2 regions of the Ruegeria sp. BG10 genome follow, and region 2 is predicted to be linked to the other one. Evidence: riboswitches for the same ligand, from Rfam matches in the RefSeq annotation. Region 2 holds a riboswitch; the other holds the start of a gene.

Evidence for each region. A riboswitch is a leader RNA that binds a small molecule or an ion and turns the genes downstream of it on or off. The one in region 2 is predicted to bind cobalamin.
Region 1: it holds a riboswitch for cobalamin, as region 2 does, so the genes downstream of both, ACR0D8_RS19330 (hypothetical protein) here and ACR0D8_RS22090 (DUF1636 family protein) in region 2, are expected to answer to the same signal.

What each region holds. Positions count from the first base shown of each region.
Region 1 is NZ_JBQFTI010000006.1:148,462-155,597, reverse strand. It holds gene ACR0D8_RS19350 (5'-nucleotidase C-terminal domain-containing protein) at 1-1,643, shown strand, start outside; RNA gene ffs (signal recognition particle sRNA small type) at 1,683-1,781, shown strand; gene rsgA (ribosome small subunit-dependent GTPase A) at 1,939-2,967, shown strand; gene ACR0D8_RS19335 (alpha/beta hydrolase family protein) at 2,994-3,851, opposite strand; cobalamin riboswitch at 3,994-4,213, shown strand; gene ACR0D8_RS19330 (hypothetical protein) at 4,298-4,705, shown strand; gene ACR0D8_RS19325 (protein-tyrosine phosphatase family protein) at 4,719-5,210, opposite strand; gene ACR0D8_RS19320 (DNA polymerase III subunit gamma/tau) at 5,366-7,117, shown strand.
Region 2 is NZ_JBQFTI010000011.1:19,383-26,518, reverse strand. It holds gene ACR0D8_RS22115 (efflux RND transporter permease subunit) at 1-679, opposite strand, end outside; gene ACR0D8_RS22110 (efflux RND transporter periplasmic adaptor subunit) at 692-1,756, opposite strand; gene ACR0D8_RS22105 (TetR/AcrR family transcriptional regulator) at 1,940-2,581, shown strand; gene ACR0D8_RS22100 (Lrp/AsnC family transcriptional regulator) at 2,681-3,112, opposite strand; gene ACR0D8_RS22095 (EamA family transporter) at 3,283-4,224, shown strand; cobalamin riboswitch at 4,317-4,524, shown strand; gene ACR0D8_RS22090 (DUF1636 family protein) at 4,627-4,983, shown strand; gene ACR0D8_RS22085 (ABC transporter ATP-binding protein) at 4,980-5,765, shown strand; gene ACR0D8_RS22080 (ABC transporter substrate-binding protein) at 5,785-6,732, shown strand; gene ACR0D8_RS22075 (FecCD family ABC transporter permease) at 6,734-7,136, shown strand, end outside.

The DNA.
Region 1 (7,136 bases), on a different contig from region 2:
GGGCAGCCGAAGAGGCCAATGCACCGCATATTCTGATGCGGGCTTTCGCCACTCTGGGCTATGACGCGATCGGGCTGGGCAATCACGATTTCGGCTTTGGGCTGGATACGCTGGAACGCATCATTGCGGATGCGCCTTGCCCCGTTCTGTGCAGCAACGCGTACTGCCGGGACGCCGCAGCTGCCTGGCGGGATCGTCTGATCCTGACCCGGACATTGCCGACGCATGCGGGTCACATTCCCCTAAAGATCGGCGTCTTCTCTGTCTTGCCACCCCAAACCGCCAGATGGGAAGCGCATCGACTGGCGGGCAGGGTCGTCATCGACGACATGCTGAATTGCGCGCAGGAAGCGGTGCCGGACCTTCGGGCGCGGGGCTGCGATCTGGTTCTTGCCCTTGCGCATACCGGGCTGGGACCGGCGGAGGCCGAGCCCGATCTTGAAAACGCGATTCTGCCATTGGCGGCAATCGAAGGAATCGACGCGCTGATCGCCGGGCATTCGCATCTGACCCTGCCCGGCAAAGTGCATGACGGTATACTGCATGTCGATGCCTTGCGGGGGCGTGTGCATGGCAAACCCGTAGTGATGCCGGGTTCGGCCGGGTCGCATCTGGGTGTCATGGACTTGACGCTGAACCTGTCCGACGACGGAAGATGGTCGGTTGCGGATCACCGCAACGAACTTCGCCCTGTCTGCCGCGCAATACCCGGGCACCCGCCGGAGCCGGTTGCAGAAGACCCCGAGGTTCTGCGCCTTATTGCCCGGGGTCATGGTGAAACCCGCAGGCGAACGGCAGAACCCGTCGGGCAAACCGAGCGGCATCTTCACAGCTATTTCAGCTTTTGCGCCCGGGACCGCGGGCTGGATCTGGTCGCGGCCGCTCAGGCGGCGGCGCTGCGCCCACACATTCGGGAAACGCGATTTGCGGACTTGCCCGTCCTGTCCGCGGTGTCGCCCACCAAATTCGGCGGTCGTGCCGGACCTCGGTTCTTTACGGACGTTCCGGTGGGTGAGGTTCGCCGGCACCATGTCTCGGATCTGCATGTTTTTCCCAACGAATTGCAGGCGCTGGCCGTCACGGGCGGCCAGTTGCGGGACTGGCTTGAAATGTCCGCCGGGGTATTCAACCGGATCACACCCGGCACAAACGCCGATCTGATCGACCCGAACCGCGCGGGGCACAATTTCGACGTGATTTTGGGGCTAAGCTGTCTGTTCGATCTGTCGGGACCGCCGCGATATGACGCGAAGGGGCGGCTGAACGACCCGGCCCGGCGCCGGGTCGCGGATATCCGGTTCAGGGGGCGCCCGATCAATGACGACCAGATGTTTGTGGTTGCCCTGAACACCTATCGCGCCAGTGGCGGCGGGCATTTTCCGTTTGTCGGGAACGCGGAACCGATTGTCCTGCCAATGCTGCCCATCCAGCAGGTGATTCAGGACTACCTGTCCGGAGATCTGCCCGAAGACCCGCTGGAACACGCGCCGCGCCCCTTTCGGCTTGCCCCCCTGCCCGGCGCATCGGCAATCCTGAGGACCGGGGTAAAGGCCCGGCAACATCTTAAAGAACTTGAGGAATACGACCCCCTGGTGATTGGCGAGGACGATGCCGGGTTTCTGCAGGTTCGCCTGACCCTCTGACGGGTTGTCTTTCCCCGGATCATTGCCTATATCAAGCCCTGAGAGGTTGGCGCGGGCGAGCGCCTCGCCAACCTGGTCAGGTCCGGAAGGAAGCAGCCACAACGAGCCCCGCTTGGGTCGATGTCCAACCTCTCACTTTGAACCCATGCCGAAGGAGGGCTTTTATGATTGTAGTAATTTCCCTTCGGGCAGCGCGGTTCTGAAACGCAAACATTCCGTCACTGCCTGAACTCGTACCCGGCAGATGCGCGATTGCCATCTGTGCGGTTCGCTGTACCTGAACACAGGCAGATCAATGACCCTTAGTTTTTCGGACCTCGGATGGTCCTCTCACTTTGCCGCGCAGACCGCGGCGGAATGCCCCTTTGACCCTTATCGCATTACAGCCGTTCACCGCGACCGGTTGATTGGCCTGAACCCGCAAGGAGAAGCGCCGCTGTTGACGCCGGACAAAAGCACCGGTGCTTTTGCGGTGGGCGACTGGGTGCTCGCTGATGAGCAAATGCGCGTTCTTCACCTTCTCGATCGCCGCAGCCTGTTGCAGCGCCGGGCGGCTGGAACAGGTGCCCAGACGCAGCTGATCGCGGCGAATGTCGACGTGCTTTTTATTGTCAGTTCGTGCAACGCTGACTTCAGCCTGCCCCGGCTGGAGCGTTATCTGGCGCTGGCTCATCAGTCCGGATGCTATCCGGTTGTGCTGCTGACCAAGGCAGACAGGTGCGACGATCCCCGAGATTATGAAATACAGGCCCAATCTGTGGCACCGTTTCTGACCGTTCTGACGATCAACGCGCTGGACGCGGCAGCGGTGGATCAGGTTCTGGCCTGGTGCCCCGCCGGACAGACGGGTGCGCTGGTCGGATCGTCCGGCGTAGGCAAAACGACGCTGGCCAACGCAATGACCGGTGATGATGCCGCGACAGCGGGCATCCGGGAAGATGACGCCCGCGGCCGTCACACCACCACGGCGCGCGCGCTGCACCGGATGCGAAACGGCGGATGGCTGATCGACACGCCGGGGATGCGGGCCCTGCGCCTGCTGGACGCGCAGGATGGTGTGGATGAAGTGTTTTCCGACATTCTTGACCTGGCGGACCAGTGCCGGTTTTCCGATTGCCAGCATATTTCGGAACCCGGCTGCGCGGTACAAGAGGCTATAGAGGCCGAAACGCTTGATCAACAACGGCTGGAGCGGTGGCGCAAGTTGCGGCGCGAGGATGCGCGGAATTCGGAAACCGTGGCGCAATCCCGGGCGCGCGACAAGGCTTTCGGGAAAATGGTGCGGTCCGTGATGCAGGACAGGAAATCCCGAAAAAGGTTCTGACCTTCGGGGCGCCGGGTTCCGGCGCCCTACTCGATCAGCTGCGGCCAGACGGCTGCGCTGCGGCGGGCAAAAGCGCCGATGTGACCGACTTCGGACAGGCCGAATTCAGCTGGGGACAACTGGTGTCGGCGCGCATTCGGCCCATAGAGATCGGCCAGCCGCCAGACAGCCTCGGGCGGAACCACATCGTCATCCTCAAAGGTGAACAGATCAACGGGCGTGTTCGATTGCGCCCAACGGGCTTCGGGCAAGGTCGCACCAATCTCGGGCAGGTAGTTGGTGGGTGCGGTGCACCACCTGCGCCATTGCCAATAGACGCTGGCAGGCAGGTCTGCCCCGAATCCCACCGCCTTGCCGGGCAGGTAGCCCAGATACTTCACCGCCAACGGCACGTGACCGTACCAAAACAGCATTGCCAGCGCGCGATAGGGCCAGGGGTGATCCGAAACCGTCACCGCACCGGAACAGACGCAGATCATGCGGTCGATCTGGTCAATATCCGGCTGAACCGGCCCCAGCATCCCGCCAACGGAATGACCAATGCTCCATTGCTGCGCATCCGGGAACCTGCGCCGCATCTCGGCCCGGGCGGCAGGCATGTCGGTCAAAGCCCAGTCCGCCATCGTTGCCTGCGCCTTGTTCAACGGTCCGCGCAGCGAATGGCCAAAATCGCGGTAATCGTAGGTCAGGCAGGCCATGCCCTGTTCGGCCGCCAGCCAATGAGCAAAATGCTTGTAATAGTCCCGCGGCACGCCCGTCGCGCCATGGATGACGACCGCCACACTGGGTTCGGCCACCGGCAGGTACAACCGCGCCGACAGCATGGCCGGGCCAGCGGGAAACTGAAAATCCTCGGTCAACACAGCTTGCGAGTTGTCTAACATGGTGCCCTCATCCACGATCTGAACCGTTCAGTTCAGCAAATTCAGTCGGCATCTTTTCCCCCGGCGAGTCAAGACCGATCAAGGATGACCCTGCGTCCGCCTGATCCCTGGCACAGCCCGCTTGACTCGACCCGCCGGCACCCGCTAGCGATGACGTGATGGTTCTCGTCCCCGGTCACGGGGCGGGATGAAAAGGGAACACGGTGCGGTTCTGCCCGGACAACCGGTACGGACCAAGGCCGCGACTGCCCCCGCAACTGTAAGCGGTGAGCAATGCCGGAACACCACTGGCCGAAAGGCTGGGAAGGTCGGCAAAGCGATGACCCGCAAGTCAGGAGACCTGCCATCGAACCGAAACCGAAACTCGGGCGGGGTGTCCGGGACAGGCCGTCAGCACGCTGTCATTCCTGACCCACGCCCCCCGTCCCACGCGCGGAGGGCGCAACATGATGTGGAAGACAAAAACGCACGAATACACCGCAACCGTGTGTCAGCGAACCGGCCAGACCTGCCCGGCGCTGGCCCGCATGGCCCGGGCCATTGCGCAAGCGATGGAAAGTGCCGCACCAGCGACGACGCCGGATTTTGAGATCGAAGGCAGCAGCGAACTGACCCACTGCGCGCAAGGCTGCAACGCCCGGTTCCGGGCGCGGGCAAAACAAATCAGGGTGTTCTGCGACACAGATGCCGACACCCCGATCGAAACGTTGGATGACTACGCCGAGATGATGTTCGGCACCGCAGTTCCTGCGCTTCCTGCGGCACTCATGGCCAACCCGCCCTGCGCCATGCTCGAAGTGTCGGCACTGGCACCGCGACCGGTCGCCCAAACCGCCGGGCAGATCGCGCTCTGAGGCCGGGCCGGAATCAAGGCAGGGCTGCCTGCGCGGCCCAGTCCAACTGGCCATCCGTTTCGACGGCACAAGGCCGCACGGCGCGCAGGCGTTTCAATGCGGTTTCGGGGGGTTCGCCCATTTCGACCATGATGCGCAAAGCAATCATGCCGGACCGGCCGCATCCGCCGCGGCAATGCGCCAGAACCCTGCCGCCGCGGGACAGAATCTGTTTGACGGATGCGCCGACCTCTTCCCACAACATCTGGGTTCGCAATGTCGGCGCACCGAAATCTTCAACCGGCAAATGCACCCATCTTATCGCTTGGTCCCGCAGGTCCCGACCAAATCCGCCGGCTCCGCCCTGCGCCATTTCGCGTTCGGTTGTCATGGAGATCACCAGATCGGGCCGCCATTCGCGGATCATCTCAAGATCGCGCGCATAGGTTCCGTCGCGCCCCGGCATCTGCGTCAGCGCAACCAATCCGTTTTCCACCGGCAAGGCATGGATAGCGAACCGAGGCATAAGACGCGTCCTTTCCGGAAAACCGTTCTTTCAACAACTTCCGCACTTCTATGACGCGCAAGCCGCATTGCAAACCGAATTTCGCAAGCGCGCTGTGGACGCGGGCGGCGGGGGTCACTACGCTGCATCCCTGAACCGAATCCGACAGAGCAGACATGACCGACACGCCCAGCCCCGCCTATCAGGTTCTCGCCCGCAAGTACCGCCCCGAAACCTTTGCCGATCTGGTGGGACAGGACGCAATGGTGCGCACGCTGAAAAACGCGTTCGAAGCGGACCGGATCGCGCAGGCCTTCATCATGACCGGCATTCGCGGCACTGGTAAGACCACCACCGCGCGGATCATCGCCAAAGGCATGAACTGCATCGGCCCCGATGGCGAAGGCGGTCCCACGACCGAACCCTGCGGGCAGTGCGAGCACTGCGTGGCGATCATGGAGGGCCGCCATGTCGACGTGATGGAGATGGACGCCGCCAGCCGGACCGGTGTGAACGATATCCGCGAGATCATCGACAGTGTCCGCTATCGCGCCGCCAGCGCGCGCTACAAGATCTACATCATCGACGAAGTTCACATGCTGTCGACCAGTGCGTTCAACGCGCTGCTCAAAACCCTGGAAGAACCGCCGGAACATGTGAAGTTCATTTTCGCGACAACGGAAATCCGCAAGGTTCCGGTGACGGTTTTGTCCCGGTGTCAGCGGTTTGACCTGCGCCGGATCGAACCCGAAGACATGATCGGATTGCTCAGCAAGATCGCCGCGGCGGAAAACGCCCAGATCGCGGATGACGCCTTGGCGCTGATCACCCGCGCTGCGGAAGGCTCGGCGCGGGATGCAACCTCGCTGCTGGATCAGGCGATCTCGCACGGGGCCGGGGAAACCAGCGCTGATCAGGTGCGGGCGATGCTGGGACTTGCGGATCGGGGTCGGGTGCTGGACCTGATGGACATGATCCTGCGCGGGGACGCCGCCGGAGCCCTGACGGAACTGAGCGGGCAATATGCCGAAGGCGCGGATCCGCTGGCTGTGCTGCGCGATCTGGCCGAGATCACACATTGGGTGTCCGTGGTGAAGATCACGCCCGATGCCGCCGAAGACCCGACCGTTTCGCCGGACGAACGCGCGCGCGGTCAGCAGATGGCCGGGGCGCTTCCCATGCGCGTTCTGACCCGGATGTGGCAGATGTTGCTGAAGGCGCTTGAGGAGGTCTCGGCCGCGCCCAACGCCATGATGGCGGCTGAAATGGCGGTCATTCGCCTGACCCATGTGGCCGATCTGCCCAGCCCCGAGGAACTGATCAAACGGTTGCAGGACACGCCGCCGCCTGCGCCAAACGGCGGGCCCGGCGGAGGTATTGCAGTGCCGACGCAGGCCCCCACGCAGACGGTTTCAGCCGCCTATATGCCAGCCCAGCGCGGGCCTGCCGGGGCACCAACAGCAGCGCTGGCGCAGGAGGTTCAGAGCGCGCTGGCGCGCTATCCGACATTTGACCACGTCGTCGAACTGATCCGTTCGAACCGGGACGTCAAACTGCTGGTCGAGGTTGAAAACGGAGTTCGCCTTGTCTCCTACCAGCCGGGGCGGATCGAATTTACACCGACGGTTAACGCGCCGACCGATCTGGCCCAAAGGCTGGGTTCGGCGCTGCAGCGTTGGACAGGAAACCGATGGGCCGTGTCAATCGTCGCCGACGGAGAGGCCGCGACCATCGCCGAGGTTCGGGATGCCGCCGATCTGGCGCTCAGGGCGCAGGCGGAAGCGCACCCTCTGGTGCAGGCCGTACTGACACAGTTTCCCAAGGCCCGCATAAAGCGGATCGAAACGCCGGAACAACGCGCCGCCAAGGTCGAAACCGAAGCGCTGCCCGAGGTCGAAGACGAATGGGACCCGTTCGAGGAAGACTGACGCCAGCCTGCCCAAATCC
Region 2 (7,136 bases):
TCAGGTCAACGTCGGATTGCAGCCGCCCTGACTGGATCTTGCCGTCCGCCTCGACGATCCGCTGCGATATCTCGGCAGCCCCGAGCCCCAGCGCAGCGGCCCTGTCCATATCGACGCTGACCAGAACTTCTTCTTCCGGCTGTCCAAAGTAATCCACCGCACGGGTGGCGGGGATGGCGCGCAGCCTGTCACCCAGAGCTTCGGCATGGCGCGACAGCAGCGTCACGGGGTAATCCGGGTTTTCCGCTGCTACCGCGATAACGGCCGAATAGGCGGAAATGCCTTCGGCGTCGAACTCGGGCGGCAGAACGCCGGCCGGAAATTTCCGGCTCGCGTCACCCACAGCATCCCGGGCCTCGGCCCAGACTTGTTCGATGGTCGTTTCGTCGAGCGTTTCCAGCAATTCGACCGATACGACCGAGACACCGGATCGCGACACGGAACTGATTTCGTCAACTTCGGCGATCTTGCGAAGCTCTTCTTCGATTTCGGCTGTGACAAGGGCTTCGACCCTCTCCGGGTCAGCGCCGGGATATTGGGTGGTCACAGTCGCAAAGAGGTTGGTGATTGTCGGGTCTTCCTGCCGTCCAAGCGACAGGAACGACGAAAGCCCCGCGGATACCAGAACCAGTACGATTAGCGCGACAAGCCGTGGGTGGCGAAAAGTGAGCGTTTCCATTGGCCTGCTCCGTTACCCATCCGTCCCGAATGCAACCCGCTGACCAACGGTTACGCGCTGAGGACCCTGATCTATCAGGACAGTTCCGTCGGGAAATTCACCGCGGACGAAAACACGGTCGTTCTGTGCGTGCAGCACTTCGACACTTGCCACCCGCACCGTCTTGTCTGCGTCAGCAACCAGCAGCGTCCATTGCCCGCGCGCGCCTTCTTTCAGCGCGGTCGTCGGGACCCAGGTCCCGGTGCTTTCCACCGGTTCGCCGATGTGGACGCGCGCGGTCTGCCCAAAGGCTACGTCAACGCCCCCAATCAGATCAAAAAGCGCGGTTCGTGTCCGTGTCAGCGGATCGATATCGGGTCGCAACGTCGCCAGACGGGCCGGGTGGCGGGTACCGGCGATTTCAACCTCGACATCGGACAAAAGTGCCGGGTCCACATCCAGCGGAATTCCGATCCGAACCTGCGGAGATACGATTTCGACCATCCCCAGCACCAGATCACCGGGCTGCAAGGTTTCCCCGCCATCGACATGGCGGGCGGTAATCCGGCCTGCGAACGGAGCCTTGATCCCGGACTTTTCGATCCTCACAGTCACGTCACGCAAGGCGGCGTCAAGCTCCCCCATCCGCGAAAGCAATTCGTCTTGCCGTGCCACAGCCTCGTCCAGACGCGCCTGGCTCGTAAAGCCCTGTTCAATAAGTCCGGCGTTTCGCTCGACCGTCTTTCTGGCAAAACCCAGCTGCGCCGCAATGGCGTCCCGCGAAGCGGTCAGCCGGTCCTGTTCAACTTCGAGCAGGACGATATCCAGTGTGGCCAGCCGCTGGCCCCGCGCAACCTCGTCACCTTCGTCCACCAGAATTTCTTCGAGCGTGCCATTCAGTTCGAAGGAAATATCGGCAGCGCGCTGCGGTTCAACCTGACCGATGAACACCCGATCGACGACATAGGCGTCTTCCTGCCTGATCGGCGTCACGGAAACCGGGGTCACGGCCGCTGCGTCAGGCGCAGGAACGGCTTCGGCCCTGCGCGAAAGTTCCGAGGCCCCGAAATAGACGGCAGCTGCCGCAACAGCAAACACACTGGCTGTCACCCCCAACCGCAAACCTACGCGAAAAACGCTGGAAAACAGGCTTCTCTTGGTTCGCGAGGAACGGTTCTTTTCTCGATCCGGCATTTGGCAACCTCAGCAAGTTAGCATCTCTAACATATGTTAGCGCTGCTTACTTTGACAAGGGGAACGTGATCTGCCACATCTTTAACCATGACGAGCACACAAAAAATTCATAAGTCCGATGATGGATCGCGGCACCCATCGGTAGGAAAAAAATCCTATCATCACGGTGATCTTCGCGCCGCGCTGATCGAAGCCACGCGGCAGTTGGTCGAGGAGAAGGGACCGGACAGGTTTTCGGTTTCGGATGCGTGCCGGCTGGCCGGTGTCTCGACCGCCGCGCCCTATAAACACTTCAGCGATAAGAAGGAAATGCTTGTTACTACCGTTCTGGAGGGCATGGCCAGGCACCGCGAGAACATGCTTGCCGCACTGGAAGGAATTCCCGAAGGGTCACCCGAGCGCATTACCGCGATCGGTATGGAATACGTCTCATTCGCGCTGCGCGAGCCGGGGATTTTCTGTCTGAAATTCGGCGGGTTCACCGACCGGATCGCCGATCCACGGCTGGAGGAAGGCGGCCAACAAAGCTTTGGTATCCTGCTGTCCGAAGTCGCAAAATGTCTGGGTGAGCCGGGAATCACTGATGAGGTACGCCGCCGTGGGTTCCTGTTGTGGAGTTTCGTTCACGGTCTGTCGTTCATCCTGCGCGACCAGGGGCTTGCGGAAAAGGGCGAAGAATTCGATTTGCACGATCTGCTGGAAGACGTGTCCGCCAGAATGCTGAGCTGAGGTTCGGTTACAACTCACCATTATTCTCCAGCCAGACCCGCACGGGTGCCGCCGAATATCGCGGGATTACCCTGAAGATGGCCGTTGTTCCCCGCCGCATCACAGCTCTACCAACCGCTCCTCGACGGGTGAGGATTGCACGATTGAGGAATTGGTCGCACCGAAGGGAACGATCCGGTCGATGACGGCTTCCATTTCTGCAACGTCGCGGACATGGGCGCGGGCGACAAAACAGTCCTCACCCGATACGCGGTCGCACGAGACGATCTGCGGAGTGTCCCGAATGGCCTGAACCATGTCCTGCATCGCGCCCGGCAGCGGCCGTGCCCGTATCAGGAGTGTCAGCCCATATCCGAGCCGGGCCGGATTGATCCGCGCGCCGTAGCCCGTGATGATGCCCGTGTCCTCCAGGCGACGCACCCGGTCTGCAACGCTGGGGGCGGACAGTCCGACACGGCGGGACAGTTCCGCCCGGGGAATGCGCGCGTCCGCGCAGAGCTCACGCAGAATAGCGGCATCGATACGGTCCAAGATGGGCTCTTTGGATCGAAGGGAAAAGCCACCGCGTGCCTTCGTTTCAGGTCCATTTTTATCCAAGGACATTCCCGATCTCCATATACCTTGCCCGGATCACCTTGCATCATGGTGATATGACGGATCAAGCCTCAAACCCTGTGCACCGGGCCAGAGCGTCCCGCACCATGTCGCGCATTTCGGAAGCTTTCCCGCCCCAAATCTGGTTCGGCGTATCAGCTGTTTTTCATTACCTCGGCCCGGCCTTCGCGGTGCTTCTGTTCCCGGCTGTCGGCGTGCTTGGCGTGGCGTGGTTTCGCATCACTTCGGCCGCGTTGATATTCGCGCCGATGACCAAGCCGTGGCGCACATTCAGGATGGCGACCAAATCACAGAGGTGTCTGCTGGTCGCGCTCGGCCTGTGTCTGGCAGTGATGAACTGTGCCTTCTACCTTGCGCTGGATCGGCTGCCGATTGCGCTGGTGGCTGCAATCGAATTTACCGGGACAGTCGGCATTGCGCTGTGGGGGCTTCGCACGGGGCGCAATGTTATCGCGTTCAGTTGTGTGGTCGCAGGGGTGGCGCTTTTGATCGACGTGCCGGCACTGTTTGCGGCGGACGGTTCCCTGCGAGACACGGACCTTGTTGGTTTGTTCTGGGCGGTTCTGAACGGCGCGCTTTTTGTTCTTTATGTCATCCTGGGGCACCGGATTTCGCAGGGCGGAGCCTCTGGCGGGGTTGAGAGCCTCGGCGCTGCGATGTCGGTTGCGTTCCTTTTTGTGTTCCCGATCGGGGTTTTGCAGGCGCTTGAAGCCTTCGGTGCACCCTTGCTTGTGCTGGCCGGGATAGGGGTCGGGCTTTGCTCCTCGGTCATTCCCTATGTCTGTGATCAGCTTGCCATGGCACGTCTGCCGCGTGCCAGCTTTGCTCTGTTGCTCGCCTTGCTGCCGGCGTCGGCGGCAATCATCGGTGTCGTGGTCCTGCGGCAAATTCCTGATCCGGCTGATGTGCTGGGGGTGGTTCTTGTGATGGCAGGCGTTGCCATTCACGCACCCGCGACGGTGACTGAACCCGCCAAACAAGGGGGCGGCGGCAAGTCGGTTAAGTCAGGTTCAAGTACACAGCAGTGAAGCCGTGCGTCGTGCCGGGCCTGATCCGCTCAAAGGGCGCCGGGCCCGCGTTCCTGCGGTTCAATTCCGTATTGACGCATTCCCGGAATTCATGCACTCAAACCCCGGATGGTTCCCGATGGTGCGCCCAAGGGATGAAAAGGGAATACGGTGCGGTTTGCCTGTCGGCGCCAATTCCGTAACTGCCCCCGCAACTGTAAGCGGTGAGCGACGCCAAACACCCACTGGCCCTCTGGGCCGGGAAGGATGGCCGAGCATCGACCCGCAAGTCAGGAGACCTGCCATCATATGTTCAACCAACCCGGGGCGGGGCGTCCTGGAAGGAGGCTTTGATGACACGTCTGTTGCGTGTTTACAGATCCGGCACCTTCTGTCCGCGCTTGCGATCAAGCGGAGCGGGCAATGCCAAAATCTTCTGATCATGTTCTTCTGATTTGTGCGACCTGTCAGGGCACAATGACGGTCGATGCGCTACGCAACGTCCTGTCCGTCAGACTGCCTTCGGGCTTTGCAATCCGTACCGTCGATTGCATGGCGGGCTGTGCGCAGCCAACGACCGTCGGATTTCAGGCGGCGGGCAAAGCGAAGTATCTCTTCGGTGGCATTCGGAGCCTTCCCGAAGCTGAGGCGCTGGCCGAGTTCGCGCACCAGTACCGGAACAGCGCCGATGGGTGGACCAATGCCACCGACCGACCGCGCCCGCTGTTCACAAAAACACTTTCCCGAATACCGCGAATTGAATTGGTGGAACCTTCATGACGACCTCTGCCTTTCTAGTTGCGCGCGACCTCGAATATTTCGCGCTGAACGGTGATGTTCTGCTGCAAGGCGCGTCATTTGAACTGGACGACGGGGCCAATCTGGCAATTGCCGGGCCGAACGGGGCAGGGAAAACCACGTTGCTGAACCTTTTGTGCGGCGCGGCGGATCTTGTACTGGGCGACGTGCTGGTCAGGGGGCGAAGCCTGAAACAGATGGCCGCCACCGAGCGCGCCCGCATGATAGCTGTAGTTAGCCAGCAGGAAATGCCGGATGGGCGGCTGTTGTTGCGGGATTACGTCGCCCTGGGTCAGATTCCCATCCGCGCGGATCGCTCGACCAAGGCGCATGCTGCTGAGCTTGAACGGATTCTGCACATGACCGGGCTGGGCAGGTTGTCCGACAAACGGATGGCGATGCTGTCAGGCGGTGAGCGACAGCGCGCGCATATCGCGCGGGCGCTGGCGCAGAACCCCTCGCTGCTGTTTCTGGACGAACCCACCAACCACCTGGATCCGGACGTAAAAGGGCGGATGCTGTCGTTGGTCGCGGAACTGGGCATCACCGTGGTGATGATCGTCCACGATCTGGTGATGATCCCAGAATTCGCCACCCATGTCGCGTTGATGAAATCGACGCGCCTTACCGGTTTTGGGCCGGTGGCCGAAGTGCTGACACCCGACCGGGTCCGCGACACGTTCGGCGTCGACTATCTGTGCTTTCACCACGACGGTCGCGTGATCCCGGCGCTGGATATCCGAAAAACAACTGTTTCAACCTAACCCGAGGAGCATTTCTGCAATGAAACACATCTGGTCCGTGGCACTGGCCACAGTCATGGCAGGTGGTGCCGCCGCTCATGAGGTGACCGTCGACAACTGCGGCGAGCCGCTGGTGTTCGAAACTCAGCCCGAGCGTCTGGTCGTACATGACATGAACATGACCGACATGGCCTTTGCGTTGGGCCTGCAGGACAAGATCGTGGGCCTGACCGGGATCACCGGCTGGTACAAGACCAGCCCCGAGTTTGACACGCTGCGCGGTGACATCCCCGAGCTGGCACCGAAATACCCGACCGTCGAAACCCTCGTCGCGGCCCAGCCGGATCTGTTTTTTGCGGGTTGGTATTACGGCATGAAGCCGGGCGGCGATGTGACCCCGGATACGCTTGAACCTTTCGGCATCAAGACAATGGTCCTGACCGAAAGCTGCGTGCATCTGGACAAGACGCGGCCAGAGGCGAGCATGGATCTGTTGTTCGACGATGTTCTGCGGCTGGGCAAGGTCATGCATGTCGAGGACAAGGCCGAGGCGCTGGTTTCGGGTTGGAAAGAAAAACTGACCGCGATCGAGGCGCAAACCACCGATCTGCCGAAACCCCGCGTCTTTCTGCTGGACGGCCCGGCGGACGCGCCCTTTACCGCCGGCAAGTTCGCTATCCCCGACGCGATGATCGCCGCCGCCGGGGGCGAGAACGTCACGCATGACATGGATACAAGCTGGGGTCGCACCTCGTGGGAGGCTGTAGCGGCGGCGAACCCCGAATTTCTGGTGCTGCTGGACTACCAGACCGGCAACGGGGCCGCGGACACGTTCAAATTCCTTCAGGAACACCCGGTGATGTCCCAGACCGACGCGGTCAAGAATGAGCGCTGGATCGGCCTGCGGTACGAGGAACTGACCCCCGGACCGGCAAATATCAAGGCAATCTCGAAAATGGCGCAGGCCATGAATCCGGGTCTGAACTGAAATGGGCCGATTGGCCCTGACGCTATCGCTGGGGGCGGTCATTTTGACCGCCCTTTTGCTGGTTTCGACCATTTACGGCACCACGTCGATTCCGATTTCCGACACGGTTACGGCGGTTTTGCTGGGGACCGGCCTGATCGACGGTGACATGTCTCCGCTGCACCGGATCGTGTTCGAATTGCGCCTGCCACGAGCCCTGTTCGCCGCTGTGATTGGCGCCGGGCTGGGAATTGTCGGTGTGGTTCTGCAAACCACGACGCGCAACGATCTGGCCGATCCGTTCCTGTTTGGCTTGTCTTCGGGTGCAGCCGCAGGTGCCGTGTTTGTCATCACGGAGACCGGGGATATTCTGGGCTTCTGGACCCTTCCACTGGCTGCGTTTTGCGGGGGTCTTGTGGCGTCAG